DNA from 4 places in the Marinomonas sp. ATLA20 genome. Region 4 is predicted to be linked to each of the others. Evidence: predicted binding sites of a transcription regulator. Region 4 holds the regulator's gene; each other region holds the start of a gene.
What was found. Region 4 encodes sigma-54, which starts transcription at its own class of promoters, with help from an activator protein. Its sites were predicted from a motif close to TGGCACNNNNNTTGCTNT; they were not measured.
Positions count from the first base shown of each region.

Region 1 (3,185 bases), on a different contig from region 4:
AGCAACAGAAAACCCTGCCGTAAAAAAGTCGAAAAACGTAAAAAAAAACGTCACTGGTTACGCCGATGGCTATCTCGTCATCAATAAATCAAAAGTGGACAAGCTTCTAAAAGTGAAAGGCGTGCCGAAGAAAATACTTGAAAAACTCGTTGCAGAGCGCCCTTTTCACTCAGAAAAATCCGTACTTAATGTAAAAGGGATGGGACCTGTAATGCTGGGAAAAATACTCGCTGAATTGACAAAATGATCCGTATTAAGCCTGCGTAGGCAGGCCACTTTACTAGATTATTTTCTAAGGAATGTTGACCACTGTGGTGTTTTTCACCTCTTCCATTGCGACATAAGTGCGAGATTCTCGAACATGAGGCAGTGTTAGTAAGGTTTCACCAAGCAAAAGACGATAAGAGTCCATGTTGGATACTCGTGCTTTCAAAAGGTATTCGAAGTCACCGGCAATCAGGTGACATTCCAAAATCTCAGGAATTTCAGTCACTGCCGCTTTAAACTCATTAAAACCTTCAGGTGAGGTGGTTTTAAGGCGAATCTCGACAAAAACCAGCAATCCTGCATCCACTTTCTTTGGGTTAACCAAAGCGCAATAGCCCGTAATGTAACCGTTACGTTCCAAACGACGTACGCGCTCCAAACAAGGAGTAGCACTTAACCCGACACGGCTAGCTAACTCTACATTCGATAAACGGCCATTAATTTGCAGTTCACGAAGAATTTTTTTGTCTAAGCGATCAAGCGGTTTTGCTGAGTTATCCATCTGATGTGGATCTCCTTACATGACTTCAATTAATGGTTAAGTCTACCATGCAGATCGCAAATTATGGAAAGCGCTTTATTCAATAAATTGCGTGTGGGTATTCAAATTAAGCACAACAAATTTCATAAAGCACCAAAATGATGCAAAAAATTCATTTAGCACAAAATAGAGCCATCTGTTTCAAATTATGCCCCATATCTGTGCATCAAAATACATGCTATTTCCTCAGAAAGCCTTGTTTTCTCTCGCTTTAATAAAAAGATATATTCAGCTAAGCTGATTAATTAATAGCGCTTTACATGCTCAAAAAGTGTAAAAACTAAGCATACAACACAGCTTTCCTGACATTTTATCCTTGACTACTCCTCAAAAGAGTAATTCTATAGGGGTATGGGATGATCTTTTAGAGGAATCGTCTGCATATACCTTACAACAAGAATAATTAAATGTTGGCACTAACTTTGCTGTGTTTAAAACACAGGTTTGAAAATCTGCAATGTAGAATCAAGCAAGTTACAACATATATAAAAAACGCCTGGGAGGCTCAATATAATGAAATCGAATGTTGGTAAATTACTTTCGACTGCTGCAATCGCAGCAACCATAAGTACCGGTGCTGCTGCGGCAACACTTGATGACGTCAAAGCAAAAGGCTTTATTCAATGTGGCGTCAGTACAGGTGTTCCAGGGTTCTCTAATGCTGATGACAAAGGTAATTGGAGCGGTATCGATGTAGATGCTTGTCGTGCGGTTTCCTCTGCAATTTTTGGTGACCCTCAAAAAGTTAAATTCACTCCCCTTTCTGCTAAAGAACGTTTCACCGCTCTACAATCTGGTGAAATCGATATTCTTGCTCGTAACACAACTTGGACTTACACACGTGACGCGTCTTTGGGTCTAGATTTCACAGCGGTTAACTTCTACGACGGCCAAGGTTTTATGGTTCGTAAAGACCTAGGCGTTAAATCTGCAATGGACCTTGATGGTGCAACGGTTTGTACAGAGCAAGGTACAACAACAGAATTGAACATGGCGGATTTCTTCCGTAAACACAAAATGTCTTATGTACCAGTTGTGGTACAAAAAGCAGATGAAGCGTTGTCAGCATATGACTCTGGTCGTTGTGACGTTTACACAACTGACAAATCAGGTCTTGCGGCTCACCGTACCAAGCTAGCAGATCCATCGGCTCACCTAATTCTTCCAGAAACCATTTCTAAAGAGCCATTAGGCCCAGTTGTTCGTCACGGCGACAACCAGTGGAAAGACATCGTTACTTGGGCAATGTTTGTTCAGGTTAACGCTGAAGAAATGGGTATTTCGTCCAAAAACGTCGCTAAGATCAAAAAAGAGTCCAATGATCCAGGTATCAAACGCTTACTAGGTGTTGATGGTGATATGGGTGCTCAACTAAATCTTCCTGCTGACTGGGCGTATAACATCATCGCTAACGTAGGTAACTACGGTGAAGTGTTTGAGCGTAACGTTGGACCTTCTACTCCTGTAGATCTTCCACGTGGTCTTAATGCACTTTGGACTGAAGCTGGCGGCATCATGTATGCGCCACCAGTTCGTTAATACCTAAAGCAAATAATTCTCTGCTTGGGTATTTACCCAGCGACTAGATCGTCGCTGGGTTTCTTCCCCCTTTCTTACACATCTGACGAGCATTTCATTGCCTGAACCAAGATGAGCGAAAATACAACTCCGAGCAATAACAGCTTTTTGAACGACGCGGGAAATCGTGCGCTTATATTTCAAATTTTGCTGCTAGCGATGGTGGTTTTTGCAGGTTATTACTTATTTAGTAACCTTCAGGCCAACCTCGATAACCGAGGGATTTCCACTGGTTTCTCATTTTTTAATGAACCTGCTGGCTTCCCGATTCTTATTCACCTTATTGAATACACAGAGGCTAATACCTACGGACGAGCGTTCGTTGTTGCCTTAATAAATACCTTTGTTATCTCCCTACTGGGGATTGTCTTAGCCACCATTATTGGTGTGATAATGGGTCTAGCCCGTTTATCGAAAAACTGGTTAGTAGCTCGCCTAGCTACTGTCTATATTGAGACTCTGCGAAACATTCCATTGTTGCTGCAGATGTTCTTTTGGTATTTTGCGGTACTTGCCGCGTTACCTGCACCACGTGAGAGTTATGAGTTTGCCGATTTTTTACTTAATAAACGCGGTATCTACTCACCAAACCCAATCACTCAAGATGGCTTTGGACTTGTAATCTTCGGTTTCATTCTATCGATTGTCGCTTCTATCGCTCTTATCATTTGGGCCAAAAAACGCCAGACAAAAACAGGACTGTGGTTTCCTGCCTACTGGTCTTCATTGGGTGTTATTGTCGGTATTACCTTTATTTTCCTTGCCATGGCAGGGTTTCCAATAGAGTTTGATTTACCGC
Region 1 is NZ_JBXUKU010000001.1:100,398-103,582, forward strand. It holds gene AC2A4J_RS00415 (ComEA family DNA-binding protein) at 1-247, shown strand, start outside; gene lrp (leucine-responsive transcriptional regulator Lrp) at 293-769, opposite strand; gene AC2A4J_RS00425 (amino acid ABC transporter substrate-binding protein) at 1,322-2,347, shown strand; gene AC2A4J_RS00430 (amino acid ABC transporter permease) at 2,459-3,185, shown strand, end outside.
Region 1: the regulator sigma-54 is predicted to act here: its motif matches at 1,220-1,237, upstream of AC2A4J_RS00425 (amino acid ABC transporter substrate-binding protein).

Region 2 (3,185 bases), on a different contig from region 4:
ATTTAGAGAGTTTCAGGCACTTCGCTCTGAACTGGAGTCGGTAAAAAGTCAGCTTGAGGATCGTAAGTTGATAGATAAAGCAAAAGGTTTAATCATGAAACATCAAAAATGTGATGAGCCAGCGGCCTATCAAGCTCTGCGAAAACTGGCAATGGATCGTAGTCAACGCATGACCGATGTTGCTCGAAATATCATATCCGTCATGGAATTGATGGGAGAAACGAAATGAACATAACGCAACCAAATACTCTTATTCAAAATGCGGATCCCATTCGTATCGGATTTATCCCACTCATCGATTGTGCGCCTTTTGTTATTGCTCAAGAGAAGGGTTTTTTTGTCAGTGAAGGTGTCAATGTTGTGCTTTCGAAGGAAGCGTCTTGGGCGAGTATTCGCGACAAAGTGGCGTTTAATTTGTTAGATGGTGCGCACATGTTGTCATCTATGCCGATCGCTGCGAGCTTAGGGATAGGTAGCATCAAAACGGCTATGCAAACCAGTTTTACTGTAAGCCATAATGGTAACGGTATTACTATTGGTAACTCTCTGTACGACCAGCTTCAACATTTTTCGAGCTCTTCTTCGGACATCCGAACGGGTATCGCCTTAAAAAGGCTAATAGATAGCCGAGGTGATAATGTCGCTCCGCTGCGTTTTGCGATGGTCTATCCCTATTCCTCCCATAATTATCAGTTACGGGACTGGCTTAGTCGAGCAGGTATTAATCCAGATAAAGATGTTCAGATAGCGGTTATTCCACCGGTAAAAATGGTTGATAACTTAAGACGTGGCGACATAGATGGCTATTGCGTCGGTGAGCCATGGAACAGTCTAGCGGTTGAGCAGGGTGTTGGCCATATGCTGGTTACCGGGTATGAAATTTGGGGAAGTACGCCAGAGAAGGTGTTTGGTGTGAACACTATTTGGGCCGAGCAAAATCATGCGCAACACCTTGCTATTATTCGAGCTTTAGAAAAAGCATGTCTATGGGTAGATGAGGCAGAAAATCAAGCAGAGCTGCTTAGCATCTTGAGTCATCCTGACTATTTAAATTGCACGATTCAGCAGCTAGTGTATGGATTTGGCTCTATTAAGCCAAAAGGGCAGTTTGATTGGCCGATGGAAGCGTTTCAGCGTTTTTCTGGTAGTGACATTAATAAGCCGTTACCGAGTTATGCGCTATGGATCATGGCTCAGATGCATCGTTGGCAACAGTTAGGTGATGTATCCAAGCTTAATCAGTTAGCTGAGCAGATTTATCGTAAAGATCTTTATTATAAGGCGCTTGGCTTGGCCGAAGAAAAAAACACCATTGAGTGGCAGTTGCCAGAGGCAGACGAAGCTGCTTGGCTTTCTTTGGTGTCACATGGGAAGGTGCGTTTACATCCAGAGGGGATCTTAAAGGGGTTTGAAACATTTGCGTAAAGCGTATCTGATGGTGTGATGTTTTAGTGCGCTGTGCAAGATAATTGGGCAAAAATAAAGATTTTTAAATATGGTGATATTAAAAAATCTGGGCTATTAAATATAAAATGTCATATAAATCAGTCGTTTGTTTTACTTGGCACATTGCGTGCTTTATAAATCACATAGAGATAAAGTATTTTTAAAAAATGGTGAAATTGGCAACGATCGTTAATTGTCACCCACATTACTGAATATCCAAAGTCGGATTTTCTTTGAATGGCAAAGGCGCCTGCAAACACATGTTAATTGTGATTTGCATGCGCCTTTTTTGTTTTTCTACTTTTTGAAATGTATTTAGATGCGGAGTATGACAATGAACCTAAGATTTTTGAAAGCCTTAATCCCCCTTCCTAAAATGGGGGCTTCTGTACTGATGGGGTCTGCGCTTTTATCTGGCGTTGCTCATGCTGAAGTAGGTTATGCCGAAAAAGAAGAGCTTAAATTTGGTTTTATAAAGTTAACAGATATGGCGCCATTAGCGATTGCTTATGAGAAGGGCTATTTCGAAGACGAAGGTTTGTACGTCACTTTGGAAGCGCAAGCGAATTGGAAAGTTTTGTTAGATCGAGTGATTGATGGCCAGCTAGATGGTGCTCATATGTTAGCAGGGCAGCCACTTGGTGCAACCATTGGGTACGGCACGAAAGCCCATATAGTGACGGCTTTTAGTATGGATTTGAATGGTAATGGCATTACGGTTTCTAACGATGTTTGGGATGAAATGAAGAAAAATATTCCAAATGGTGCTGATGGAAAACCGGTTCATCCCATCAGTGCCAGTGCATTAAAACCTGTGATCGATGGTTACAAAGCGCAAGGTAAGCCGTTCAAAATGGGCATGGTGTTTCCGGTTTCTACTCATAACTACGAGCTGCGTTATTGGCTGGCTGCTGGTGGCATTCATCCAGGTTATTACGCGCCAACTCGAGGCGACACCAGTGGTCAAATTAACGCCGATGCTTTGTTGTCTGTGACACCGCCGCCACAAATGCCAGCCACCATGGAAGCGGGAACGATTTCCGGCTATTGCGTTGGTGAGCCTTGGAATCAACAAGCCGTGTTTAAAGGAATCGGTGTGCCAGTCATTACCGATTATGAAATCTGGAAGAATAACCCTGAGAAAGTATTCGGTGTGAGCAGTAGCTGGGCGGAAGAATATCCCAATACTCATATTCGTGTCGTAAAAGCCATGATTCGCGCAGCGAAATGGTTAGATGAAAACAACAACGCTAATCGTCCTGAAGCCGTAAAAATACTCTCGCGTAGTCAATATGTTGGTGCCGACTATGATGTTATTGCTAACAGCATGACTGGCACGTTTGAGTATGAAAAAGGCGACAAGCGTGAAATACCCGATTTCAACGTCTTCTTCCGTCATCACGCCACTTATCCTTATTACAGTGATGCTATTTGGTATCTCACACAAATGCGTCGTTGGGGACAAATTTCCGAACCTCAGTCTGACGAATGGTTCATGAAGATCGCTAAAGATGTCTACCGTCCTGATATTTATGCGCAAGCGGCACAATCCCTAATAGAGGATGGTGTCATGTCGGCAGACGAGTTTCCTGATTTTGATAAAGAAGACGGCTTTAAACCACCTCAAAGCGATTTCATTGACGGTGTCATGTACGACGGTAAGCACCCAAACGATTATCTGAAACGATTTAAGATTGGTCTAAAAGGCGATGATCAGGTCTAAACCAAACAAGATTAAG
Region 2 is NZ_JBXUKU010000006.1:136,883-140,067, reverse strand. It holds gene AC2A4J_RS12005 (ANTAR domain-containing response regulator) at 1-229, shown strand, start outside; gene AC2A4J_RS12000 (CmpA/NrtA family ABC transporter substrate-binding protein) at 226-1,425, shown strand; gene AC2A4J_RS11995 (CmpA/NrtA family ABC transporter substrate-binding protein) at 1,841-3,169, shown strand.
Region 2: the regulator sigma-54 is predicted to act here: its motif matches at 1,563-1,580, upstream of AC2A4J_RS11995 (CmpA/NrtA family ABC transporter substrate-binding protein).

Region 3 (3,185 bases), on a different contig from region 4:
TCGTCAGAGAATACGCCGCCTTGAGTCAAGAACGTGCGATCTTCGTCTAGGCACTTAAGTGCTTCTTCTAGGCTGCTAGCAACCTGTGGAATCGCATGAGCTTCTTCAGCTGGAAGGTCGTACAAATCTTTGTCTGCAGCATCGCCAGGGTGAATCTTGTTTTTGATACCATCGATACCAGCCATCAACATAGCTGCAAATGCTAGGTATGGGTTAGCGGTTGGATCAGGGAAACGAGCTTCAATACGTTTGCCTTTAGGGCTTGCAACGTATGGGATACGAATAGAAGCAGAACGGTTACGTGCAGAGTATGCAAGCATTACAGGAGCTTCGAAGTGAGGAACAAGACGCTTATAAGAGTTCGTTGAAGCATTAGTGAACGCGTTCAATGCTTTAGCGTGCTTGATGATACCACCGATGTAGTAAAGCGCCATTTCAGATAGACCAGCGTATTGATCACCAGCGAATTGGTTTTCACCGTTTTTCCAGAAAGACTGGTGAACGTGCATACCAGAACCGTTGTCACCAACGATTGGTTTAGGCATGAAAGTCGCAGTTTTGCCGTAAGCGTGAGCAACGTTGTGTACACAGTACTTAAGAATTTGAACTTCATCCGCTTTCTTAACTAGAGTGTTGAATTTAACACCGATTTCGTTTTGACCAGCGGTTGCTACTTCGTGGTGATGAACTTCAATAACCAAGCCCATTGTTTCCATAGCGCCACACATAGCGCCACGTAAATCGTGGTGAGAATCAACTGGTGGTACAGGGAAGTAGCCGCCTTTTACGAAAGGACGGTGACCCATGTTGCCGCCTTCAAATTTCTTATTTGAAGACCAAGCTGCTTCTTCAGAGTTGATCTCTACAGAACAACCTGACATGTCTGTTTTCCATTTAACATCATCAAAGATGAAAAATTCAGGCTCTGGACCAAAGAAAGCTGTGTCGCCAAGACCAGTCGACTTAAGGAACTCTTCTGCACGAAGGGCAACAGAGCGTGGGTCACGGTCATAGCCTTGCATAGTAGAAGGTTCGATGATGTTACAACGAACAATAACAGTTGATTCTTCAGTGAAAGGATCGATGATAGCTGTATCGTCCTGAGGCATCATGATCATGTCTGATTCGTTAATGCCTTTCCAACCAGCGATGGATGAACCATCAAACATTTGGCCGTTTTCGAAAAACTCTTCGTCTACCGTAATAGCTGGAATCGTTACGTGTTGTTCTTTACCTTTAAAATCGGTAAAGCGAAGGTCAACCCACTTCGCATCATGCTCAGCAATCAAGGCAAGGGTCTTGTTTGACATAGTTGTTCTCCAGTCGTAGTTAAAGCGAAATTATTTTTCGTTGTAAAAGGGGCTTTAATATTTAATACAAAGCGCCATTTGTCGAGTTATTTATCAAGCAGATAGTAAGCATAACTTGTGCCAGAAATCTGTGCGAGGTAATAAATGCTTATATTACAATGAGATAGAGTTTTTAAGATTAATATCGAGCTTAATGGTGGCCAAAAAGAAGCGTGCAAAAAGTCAGATTGCACCATAACGGTGCCTAAATTCGATATTTTGTTCATTGTTGGTGCGAATTTAGCGTTTTCGTATCGACTGTCTTTTCTTTATACTATGCGCCTTCCCAATATCCGGTATAAATCACAACCCCTATGAAATTTATTGTTAAGTTTTTTGCAGAAATCACCATTAAAAGTCGTCCAGTTAGAAAGGCGTTTATTAAACAGCTTCGACACAATGTTAAGTTGGTTCTTAAAAAGTACGATGCCGATGTCGTTGTTTCTGGCAACTGGGATTTTATTGAAGTGTTTTCTGATAGGGATGAATTACGAGAAGACTTTATACAGGCACTTTCTAATATCTCCGGTATTGCTCATTTTCAGTATGTTCGTGAATTCCCATTAGTTGATTTGGATGACATTGTTGAACAGGCCATCGTTTCGTATGGTGATGTCATTAAAGATGCTGTGTTTGCTGTCCGTGTTAAACGTGTTGGTCATCACGACTTTACGTCGGTGGATGCTGAGCGACATATCGGCGGCTGTTTAAAAGCTCGTTGTGGCGCGTTGGCTGTTCGTTTGAAAAATCCTGAAGTATTGGTGCCTATCGATATTCGTGATAATCGAGTATGGATGATTGAACAACGTGTAGAGGGGCTAGGTGGTTATCCTCTAGGGTCGCAAGATTCTGTGTTGTCCCTGATGTCTGGCGGATACGATTCTACAGTGAGCTCCTTTTTGACCATGAGTCGAGGATTGAAAACGCACTTTTGCTTTTTTAACCTTGGTGGTGACGCCCATGAAATTGGCGTGAAGCAAGTATCCAACTTCCTGTGGGAAAAATACGGCTCGGCGCTCAATGTGAAATTCATTACCGTGCCTTTCGAAGCGGTTGTCGGCGAGATACTAACAAAAGTCGATAACGCAGAAATGGGCGTGATTCTGAAACGTATGATGTTGCGAGCAGCGTCTCAGGTAATGTCTGAAGTTGGAGCGAAAGCCCTAGTGACTGGCGAAAGTGTTGCTCAGGTATCCAGCCAAACCCTGATGAACTTGAAAGTCATTGATCAGGTGACCGAAGAGTTAGTGCTTCGTCCTTTAATTACTACCAATAAACAGGTCATCATTGATAAAGCCATCGAAATTGGTACCGCGCCTTTTGCAGCCAGTATGCCTGAGTTCTGTGGTGTGATCTCGGTTAAGCCAACGACGCGAGCTAAAATGCACCGAGTAGAGAAGCAAGAATCTAATTTTGATTTTGCGGTATTAGAAGCCGCAATTGAAAATGCCCAAGTTATGTCTATTCAGAATGTGATGGACGATGTAGCGAAGCAATATCAGGGCGAAGTGCCGATTGTGCGTATGCCTGTAGGTGATGAAGTCATTATCGACATCCGTCACCCAGATGAAGCAAGCAATCGACCATTAAGAGTAAGTGGTCGTCCTGTCAAAGTGATTCCATTTTTTGCCTTGGAATCTAATTGGTCGGAATTAGAAAAAGATGTGCCTCATTTGCTGTATTGCGGCAAAGGGGTCATGAGCCGAATGCATGCTTCTTACCTATTGGGTAAAGGGCATGAAAATGTAGGTGTTTACCTACCGTAATAAGTACTAAAAAACGGTAGCATTTTTGTAGTATATGAGTGTTATCGTTTTTATTCGAATGCGCTTTTTA
Region 3 is NZ_JBXUKU010000001.1:775,011-778,195, forward strand. It holds gene glnA (glutamate--ammonia ligase) at 1-1,310, opposite strand, end outside; gene thiI (tRNA uracil 4-sulfurtransferase ThiI) at 1,664-3,115, shown strand.
Region 3: the regulator sigma-54 is predicted to act here: its motif matches at 1,416-1,433, upstream of glnA (glutamate--ammonia ligase).

Region 4 (3,185 bases):
GCCAAGTCGTAAAGGATGTATCTATCTCGGTTGAATCTGGCGAAGCTGTTGGGTTACTAGGCCCAAATGGCGCAGGCAAAACAACATGTTTTTATATGATCGTAGGCATGGTGACAAATGATGCGGGTGGCGTTTTTATTGACGGTGTCGATGTGACTGGCGATGCTATGCATACACGTGCGCAAAAAGGCATCGGCTACCTTCCACAAGAAGCATCAATTTTTCGTAAGATGACCGTTGAAGACAACATTCTAGCCATCTTAGAAACACGCAAAGAACTAACAAAAGCACAACAAAATGAGCGACTGGAAGAACTTCTTGAAGAGTTTCACATTACTCATATTCGCACCAACCTAGGCATGGCATTATCAGGCGGAGAAAGACGCAGAGTAGAAATAGCCAGAGCCGTTGCGATGAACCCAAAATTCATCTTACTTGATGAACCCTTTGCTGGCGTAGACCCGATTTCGGTCGGAGATATAAAGCACATTATTAAACACCTCCAAGAGAGTGGAATCGGCGTTCTAATTACCGACCATAATGTCAGAGAGACTCTAGACATCTGTGACAAAGCTTACATTGTTGGCAATGGTTACATTATTGCATCCGGTGACGCCAATACCGTCATTAACAATGAACAAGTCAAAAAGGTCTATTTAGGTGACGACTTCCGTCTGTAACCCCTTATCATTGCTGTAGAAAGGGAGTAGTATGCACAACTCATTCCAATTCATTCAATTAGAAGAAAGAGTTGCTCTATGAAGCAGTCTTTACAATTAAAGCTCGGCCAACAGCTGACAATGACGCCTCAACTGCAACAGGCTATTCGCTTGCTGCAGCTTTCTACGTTGGATTTAAAACAAGAAATACACGAATTCCTTGAATCTAACCCGCTGCTTGAGCTAGACGACGACGAACAACTGCATAACGAAATACCAGCCAGCATAGAATCCAAAAGTGCCCCTGAGACAACCGTCGATAACAACGAAGAAGCACGCGTTGAATCAGAGTGGACTGAAAGCATCCCCGAAGAACTATCTATCGATAGTAACTGGGATGACACCTATCAAAGTTCTGCTGCTGTCAGTGATCACAATAGTTATGAAGGTGACGGAGACTTCGAAAGTCGCAACGCTCCAGCTGAAAGTATCCAAGACCATCTAATTTGGCAATTGAACTTAACTCACATGTCAGACCGTGACATTGAAATTGCTTATGCCATTATTGAATGCGTTCAACCTGATGGCTACTTAAGCATTTCTACCGATGACATTTGTGAGTCCCTTGGCATCGAATTAGAAGACCTAGAAATAGAAGAAGTCATTGCTGTGCAACATAGACTGCAACGCTTCGACCCTGTTGGCGTATGCTCAATCGACCTACGCGACTGCCTTCTAGTACAACTAGAAGCCTTCCAGAGTCATCCACTTTACAAAAGCACGTACAACCTTATTGACCATTACCTGCCACTATTAGGTAATAGAGATTTCGCACAACTGAGCCGCAAGACAAAACTAAAAGACGAAGCGCTAAAAGAAGTCGTCAACTTGATTCAACAGCTTAACCCGCGCCCAGGTTCAGTGATCGACGCAGATGATACAGATTACGTCATTCCTGATGTTTCAGTGAAAAAGCGTCATGGTGTATGGCAAGTTGAGCTAAACAACGACGCCCTACCGCCAATCAAAATCAATGAAACCTATTCTGCGATGGCGAGCACAGCGGCAACTACAGAAGACGCCACTTACATCAAAACCTCTCTTCAAGAAGCAAAATGGTTCATGAAGAGCTTGCAGAGCCGCAACGAAACATTATTGAAAGTGGCCAGCTGCATTGTAAGTCGACAAATTGATTTTTTCGAACTCGGTGAAGAAGCCATGAAACCCATGGTGCTTCATGATGTTGCAGAAGAAGTGGGTATGCATGAGTCAACCATTTCACGGGTGACGACGCAAAAATACATGCACACACCAAAAGGTATTTTTGAGCTTAAATATTTTTTCTCCAGCCACGTGAATACCGCCTCTGGAGGAGAATGTTCTTCTACCGCAATACGAGCTATGATTAAGAAGCTTGTGTCAGATGAACCAGCGAAAAAGCCATTAAGTGATAACAAGCTAGCGGCTATTTTAGCAGACCAAGGCATACAGGTTGCGCGACGTACTGTAGCCAAATATCGAGAGGCGATGAACATCCCTCCTTCCAATGAACGAAAACGACTGATCTAAACGGATACCATTTTATCATGTCCTTGAAATCATTATTAAAAGCAGAACTTGTTCTCGCAAAACAAGACATTGTTAGTAAGAAACGCGTCCTTGAGAGCCTTGCTGAAGTCGCTTCCAACCGCCTTCATTGCAACAACGAAGAAATCTATGACGCACTACTTGGCCGAGAAAAACTAGGCAGTACAGGCATTGGTAATGGCATTGCCATTCCGCATTGTCGTCTAGAGTCGGCAAACCACACAGCTATCGTTGTCATGTCACTGCAAACTCCAATTGATTTTGACTCTATCGATAAACGAGCGGTCGACCTAATATTTGCGCTGATTGTGCCACCTCAAGAATGCGATCAACACCTTTCTACATTGGCTCAAATCGCTGAGTTAGCACAATCTCCAGAATCACTGGATAAATTACGTGCGGCACAAAGCAGTGAAGAACTATTCAATATATTTGACTCATTAATATAGGTAATAAGCATGCAGGAAGAGTCCGTCACAATCATAAACAAACTGGGCTTGCATGCTCGCGCAGCGGGCAAGCTGGTTGAAACAACCTCTCGTTTCTCTTGCGACATCACCATAGAAAAAGAAGGCCGCAATGTTGATGGAAAAAGCATTATGGCCATGATGATGCTGGCCGCTGGCAAAGGCACTGAAATTCGTGTCAAAACCAACGGTGAAGATGAAAACGACGCAATTAAAGCGGTGATAGAATTAATTAACAATCGTTTTGGTGAAGACGAGTAAGGAATCAATGTCAGAGCAAAACACGCTTAACCACCTGCAAACGGTCACCGAATCGCTCGAATCTGGTGCCACCATGCAAATCCGTTATTTACTTAACGGCGCTTTGCCAGCTCAGGACGTTGCTCGCCTATTAGAGTCCTCCCCTCCCAAAGAACGTAAGCTTCTTTGGGAGCTAATTGAAGCCAAAAATGAAGGCGAAGTACTGCAATAT
Region 4 is NZ_JBXUKU010000009.1:71,019-74,203, reverse strand. It holds gene lptB (LPS export ABC transporter ATP-binding protein) at 1-680, shown strand, start outside; gene AC2A4J_RS15090 (RNA polymerase factor sigma-54) at 759-2,228, shown strand; gene ptsN (PTS IIA-like nitrogen regulatory protein PtsN) at 2,246-2,695, shown strand; gene AC2A4J_RS15080 (HPr family phosphocarrier protein) at 2,705-2,974, shown strand; gene mgtE (magnesium transporter) at 2,982-3,185, shown strand, end outside.